Regions from separate parts of the Paenibacillus sp. FSL R10-2788 genome, predicted to be linked through region 1. Evidence: predicted binding sites of a transcription regulator. Region 1 holds the regulator's gene; the other holds the start of a gene.

Region 1 (3,423 bases):
ATTTTCTCAAGACCCAGACCCAAAGCGATTAATGCTTTAGCAGCAATGCCGTCTCCTTCACGAATAAGTCCTAGCAAAATATGTTCTGTGCCAATATTGTTGTGTCCTAAACGAACAGCTTCTTCCTGCGCTAGAGCTAGCACTTTTTGTGCGCGTTCCGTAAATCTTCCAAACATCATATCTCCTGCACCTCCATGAATAATAAATATCTATATTAAAGTTGTGTTCCCAGTGTTTCTCGGAGCAGTTTCGCCCGATACATATCCCGTTCAGTGGCGTTCATCTCGTCACCGAACATTTTTTGCAGAAATCCTGGCTGTGTCTTAACGTTAAGCTCATTAAGCACGGAAATCGAAGGGCCTTCCAGTATGCCAAGGTCGACCCCAAGTCTCACATCAGACAGCCGTTGTGCGGATTCTTTAAGCTCCATTAGAGCTGCATAACACAAAATCCCATAAGATCTTTTCACTCGGTCTGTAATTCTTAAAGCGGAATCTACCAGCAGCCTTTCACGGGCATTTCGTTCATGCTCTATAATCTGGGTGACTACACTGTGAAGGTTCTCGATGATTTCACTTTCCGTTTGACCGAGAGTAATCTGATTGGAAATTTGAAAGATGTTCCCTACTGCTTCGCTGCCCTCACCATAAATTCCTCTTACAGTCAATCCCACTTGATTCACTGCTGACAATATGCGATTGATCTGTTGGGTCATTACTAGTGCTGGCAAATGCAGCATTACTGAGGCACGCAGCCCTGTACCCACATTGGTGGGACAACTGGTCAAGTATCCTCTTTTATCATCAAAAGCGTAATTAACAGCCGATTCGAAGATATCATCGATGGCTGTCGCACGTTCCCATGCTTCTCTTACCTGAAGACCCGGGAACAGACATTGGATCCGCAGATGGTCTTCTTCGTTAATCATGATGCTGACCGACTCATCTTCATTTAATATCACAGCTGCACCACGTGAATCATTAGCCAGATTAGGACTGATGAGATGTTTCTCGACCAATACCTTTTTGTCCAGTTCATTCACTTCAGCAAGCTTTATCAGTTGAAAAGATCCGAATTCGGCAGCAGTTTCCCCATGAAACACAGGGGCCAGCAGCTCTAATACTTCTTCCGATTGCTCTAAGGAAGCAAGCATAGGGAATGGAAGATGCTCTAAGTTACGTGCAATACGCATACGGCTGCTAATTACAATCTCGGAGTGACTGCCTCCCGAGCGCATCCAATCACTAAGCGCTTGTTCAGTAAATCGGAGACTTGACATGTCATATCCCCCCTATATATCAAAGACTTTACTCTTGTGCCATTTCTTTTTCAAGTTGGCGAATTTGATCCCGCAGCTCTGCCGCAGTTTCGAATTCCTCCTGTGCGATACTTTGCTGTAATTCCAGCTTCAATTCATCAATTTGCCGTTTGAACACAATCTGTGCTCCAGCACGTTTGGGAATCTTGCCTACATGCGAAGTGCTGCCATGCACCCGTTTAAAGAGCGGGTCCAGTGCACTGTTAAAATATTTATAACAGGAGCTGCAGCCAAAACGACCCAATTTGCTAAACTGCGAGTACGTCATCCCACAATTCTCACATTGCAGACTCTGCGTAGTCTTCGTAGCAGCCGTCTTTTCCTTACCGGCCCCTTCAAGATCAAGCAGACCGGACAGCAAGCTGTGAATGGAGAATCCTCCAGCAGTTCCCGGGATCAGTTCACCCTTCTCCCGCGCACAGCTCTCGCAGATATGAAATTCTGTCTTCTCTCCATTCACGATCTTGGTGAAATGGAGTGTTGCTGGCTTGACGCCACATTCCTGACATTGCATAAGCGAAAGCCCCTCCCTTATGATTGACAATTATTTGCCTAACAAAGAGATTAACATCGCCTTCATAATCTTGGCCCGAATCTCATCCCGATATGGAATCTTAACCGTTAGGCAATCCCGAGAAACAGCAGCGCGCATAAGACACGCCTCACGCTTGCTTAGAAAACCAGCTTCCTCCAGTTGATAAATCAACCCTTCGGCAGCGTTCTGATCTATCCCGCCACCTATAGTATGGTTTAAATGGGCATGCAGTGCCACGTTGGGCGGCAATTCAAAACGTTGAATACGAATATATCCCCCGCCACCACGCTTACTTTCCACCACATAGCCTTTTTCCAGTGTAAAGCGTGTACTAATAACATAATTGATCTGTGACGGTACGCATGAGAACTGGTCCGCCAGGTCATTTCGCTGGATTTCCACCGTACCTTCGGGACTTTCATGCAAAATATTCTTCAGATATTGTTCAATAATATCAGAGATATTGCGCATCACTCATCCTCCAGTGCTCTTTAAAGCTTCATAATATCGGTTGCGGCCCGCATCCTTAATGACATTCATTAGTGAACTTCATTCATATAAGTCTGAAGAAAACTTCACGATTCAGAGGATCGCACTGTATGTCATCAGGTGCGTTGACTTTGACTTTCTTTGACTTTTTAATATTATAACATATTCTGTGCTAATTCCAAGAGGATTCTCTTATTTTTCACTTTTTTCAGCGAATGTATTCGGAAATAAAGAACTCTCCCAGCATCTTTCGAAGGGGAGAGCCTAATTATTTTCTAAAAATGATCAAAAAGTGCGGTTTCAGCTTGCGGAATGATTTCTTCGAGCCATTCCAGAGCCGTCGGACTACCAGTCACAAGTCCATAACGAGCCAGCTCTGCCGGGCGTTTATATCCAAACATTAGAATCGTCAGCGTGCCAATATCACAGCTTAAGTCAGCTGCATCCCGTTCACCCTCTATACGCAAGAAAGCTGCTGCTCCCTCTTCTGAGACCGTCCATTCCCACAACCCGTCATTCCATGGTGCATATTTATCTTCAATATAGATAACCTGTTTCTTCTGACTGCTGTGACGCTTAAAAGAATAACTCTCCACAAATACTTTAGCATTCACAATACGCGCCATAAAATAAGGATAGTTCTCCTGCTCTATACGCGGATCAGGCAGCAAAAAGGGTAACATATCATCGGATGGCACCAGTTTTAGCGATGCACCGGTCACCATTGAATCGTGATTCGCAAGAAATGTCCACAGCCCCTGCCGGGCCTGTTCGTTCAAAAACACAAATTCATCAATGACCAGTTCTCTATTTTCTATCTTATATAATACGTATCCTTCAGGTTCCCCAAGCTGTGAATAAAATACCGCAGTCTGACCTTCATCATCCAGAACAGAGTTCTCCCACCAGTCCAAATCACGCTTAAGTGTTCCGTTATATCTAACTGCAAAACGATTGTATAAGTTGTCCAATACTCCGATATCTTTAACACCGCGTCTTACCTTGCCCTCAACTTCAACCTTCTTGGGAAACTTGGCAACAGGAATAGAGTATTTCTTATATTCACAATAAACTTCCCAAC
Region 2 (3,423 bases), 6.2 Mb from region 1:
TGTGATCAGCATAGTGATGCATCAGTATAGTGATACGGGCGGCGCTCATGGAATGACTAACCGTGAGGCATTCACCTTCTCGCTTAAAGATGGTAAACGTCTATTGTTGGGCGACCTGTTTGGAGCTAATCCAAACTACAAAAAACAGCTGAATGCTAAGTTGAGCAAGCTGCTGAAGGCAGAGGATAGTTATTTGGGAGGATTCAACGGATTGAATACGGAGAAATATTTCTATCTGAAGGATGACAAGGTTGTTCTGTTCTTCCAATTATATGAGTACACAGCGTATGCTGCAGGCTTCCCTGAGTATACCTTTAGTTTCAAAGAGCTTTTGTCGGATGGCAGTAGCCCGTTTGCTGGCATGAAATAAATGGAGATACCTCGTCTCCGCTAATGTCAGCACAAGGCATCTCCCCCTTACCGGAGTTGTCTCTAGTTCATATGCTAAAGGGAGTAACTAGTTTATGAACGGGGGAGAGCTATGGGCTACCAATATACTGCAATTGGCGATTCCTTGACGACTGGATTTGGTGCTCTGCCAGGTAACGGTTTTGTTCCGGTGTACCGTAGAATGGCAGAAGGGAGACTGCGGACTACTGTAGCCTCTACGAATTTAGGCGTGAACGGAATGACTACTTCAGAGCTGGAGCAGCGGCTGCGCGGAAATTCCATGATGCGTGAGGCCGTTCGAGAAGCCGATATCATCACTGTGTCTATCGGTGGTAATGATTTGATTCACGCGGCCAAATCAGCAGCAAGACAGCAAGGGGACTTATCCGCACAACTGCGCAGATCGCTTCAGGAATGCAAACAAAATTTCTCTGCAATTATGAATATCCTTATACAATTGAAGGCGAGGACGCGTAGACCTTTTATCATTAGAATTGTGGGATTATATAATCCCTATCCTCAGGTGGTTGGTGCGACAGAATGGGTCAGACAGTTTAATCAATACGCAGCACAGTACAGCAGCCGAGTATGTGGATTTGCTTCGATTTACAGTGAGTTCGCAGGAAATGAGAGAGGGCTGTTATCCATTGATCATTTGCATCCGAATGGCCGGGGTTATCGCGTAATTGCCGAGAAGCTGGATGCACTAGGTTATGGAGGGCTGAATTGATTGGATTTAGGTCTTCTATAAAATATAAAGAGGCTGTGCCCTATCCGTTATGGTTAGGGCACAGCCTCTTTATATTTTTACTTTATAGCTTACACACCGCTAGGCAATGTCTTCTCGATTACTTTATCTACGATACCGTATTCAGCCGCGTCTGCAGCAGTCATGAAGTAGTCGCGATCTGTATCCTTCTCAATACGTTCTAGAGGTTGACCCGTACGTTCTGCTAGAATACGGTTCAGCTTATCGCGCAATTTGAGGATGCGGCGGGCACGGATTTCAATGTCCGTTGCTTGACCTTGAGCACCACCCAGAGGCTGGTGGATCATGATCTCGCTGTTAGGCAGTGCGAAGCGTTTGCCTTTGGCGCCAGCGTTTAGCAGGAAAGCTCCCATGGAAGCTGCCATACCCACACAGATGGTGGAAACGTCTGGTTTAATGTACTGCATTGTATCAAAAATAGCCATACCTGCAGTAATGGAACCGCCTGGGCTATTCACGTAAAGGTGAATGTCCTTGTCAGGATCTTCGGCAGCCAAGAACAGCATTTGTGCGATGATAGAATTGGCTACCACGTCATTAACCTCCGTTCCAAGGAAAATGATGCGGTCCTTCAGCAGGCGGGAATAGATGTCATAAGCGCGCTCGCCGCGGTTGCTCTGTTCTACTACCATAGGAATATAACTCACGTGGAAAACCTCCTTGATATTGGTTCTTCAAATGTATTCATTTTTACTCTTGCCGTATTACCCACATGATAAACAAATTCAAACAAAAAGTCAAAGAAAGTCAAACTTATATTCAAAAAAAAGAGCCGACAAGCGGCTCTTTGGTTAAGTAGTAGTATAGGCACTACTAAATTATGTGCAAAAATGAAATTAATGGCGCGCCCGCCAAGAATCGAACTTGGATCTCAGGCTTCGGAGGCCTACGTCATATCCATTGGACCACGGGCGCAACAAAAATGATTATAATACAATTTTTACACAATTGCAATGTAATATTAATACTGGACAAGCGCTCTAGGGGCAGGCATCGGGCGCTATATCTTTTTCTGACCTTATTAATGTATAAGAAGACAAGTGCTTGAGAATTCTACTCTCGGAAGACTTGCGCTTCGAGCAATATTTGGTTAGAATATGGGTGGGACTTAAAAAGTTTACCCGGGACGTTTTGAGACCATGAACAAGGGAATAGAGGAAGACGAAGTTGCAGGAGTGAAAGTATGCGTAATTTATTAGATATCCAAAAGCAGCTTCTGCCTGATCTCATGGAAACCCTTAAGAGACGGTACACGATTCTTCATCAGATCATGCTGTCCGATATTATTGGGCGCAGAACGCTAGCCGCTTCGCTAGATATGACTGAGCGGGTACTGCGTGCCGAGACGGATCTTCTGAAATCGCAAGGGCTTATTGAGATCGAGAGTGTTGGCATGCGCATTAGCGCTGCTGGACGTAGACTGCTTGATTTGCTAGAGCCGGTTGTTAAGAGCCTATTTGGTCTGGATGAGCTGGAAGAGAAAATTCGAGCAACGTATGGTCTGGATAAAGTTATTGTAGTACCGGGTGATTGTGAGTCATCGCCGTTCACCAAACGAGAGCTTGGCCGGGCGGGTGCGAAAGCGCTGCTGAGTATACTTCGCGCAGATGATACAGTTGCCGTCACAGGTGGATCGACGCTTGCCGATATGGCTGATCAACTGACACCGCCGTTGTCCCTTTCCTATAAGAACGCTTGGTTTGTTCCGGCGCGTGGAGGATTAGGAGAGAGTATGGAGATTCAAGCCAACACGATTGCCTCAACAATGGCAAAGCGGGTTGGAGCCAACTACCGGTTGTTGCATGTCCCTGATTTGCTTAGTGGGGATGCATACCAATCGCTGGCACTTGACTCTAATATTGGAGAGATTGTACAAACCATCCGCAGTTCGCGTATTATTGTACATGGGATTGGGGATGCCATTGAAATGACCCGCCGCCGCAAACTGGACGAGGCTACAGTCTCGGAAATCCAGGGTGAAGGGGCAGTGGCCGAATCTTTTGGCTATTATTTCAATGAAGAGGGTCAGGTTGTCCATACCATGCTTACGATGGGTCTACGTCTAGAAGATATTATTCGGACAGAGAAAGTCATCGGTATTGCAGGAGGCAAACCCAAGGCCAAAGCCATTCATGCCATGCTGCGTTTCGGGCAGGAGAATATTCTCGTCACGGACGAGGCTGCCGCAGTAGAAATAGGCAAGGAAATTGACAATCAACTACAGCTATCTTCGTAGTTTTTAGATTGCAGGCAATAACATACTT

Evidence for each region. Region 1 encodes CtsR, which represses protease genes until heat stress. Its sites were predicted from a motif close to ATGGTCAATAAAGGTCAAACA; they were not measured.
Region 2: clpP (ATP-dependent Clp endopeptidase proteolytic subunit ClpP) is a predicted target of CtsR. The motif match lies at 1,893-1,913, and genes of this name have one in related genera.

Annotation. Positions count from the first base shown of each region.
Region 1 is NZ_JBBOQA010000001.1:6,338,289-6,341,711, forward strand. Features, by position in the region: gene clpC (ATP-dependent protease ATP-binding subunit ClpC) at 1-179, opposite strand, end outside; gene NSQ50_RS28295 (protein arginine kinase) at 215-1,279, opposite strand; gene NSQ50_RS28300 (UvrB/UvrC motif-containing protein) at 1,308-1,832, opposite strand; gene NSQ50_RS28305 (CtsR family transcriptional regulator) at 1,863-2,324, opposite strand; gene NSQ50_RS28310 (GNAT family N-acetyltransferase) at 2,618-3,423, opposite strand, start outside.
Region 2 is NZ_JBBOQA010000001.1:183,715-187,137, forward strand. Features, by position in the region: gene NSQ50_RS00895 (PdaC/SigV domain-containing protein) at 1-370, shown strand, start outside; gene NSQ50_RS00900 (GDSL-type esterase/lipase family protein) at 482-1,120, shown strand; gene clpP (ATP-dependent Clp endopeptidase proteolytic subunit ClpP) at 1,210-1,806, opposite strand; tRNA gene NSQ50_RS00910 (tRNA-Arg) at 2,000-2,074, opposite strand; gene NSQ50_RS00915 (sugar-binding transcriptional regulator) at 2,343-3,395, shown strand.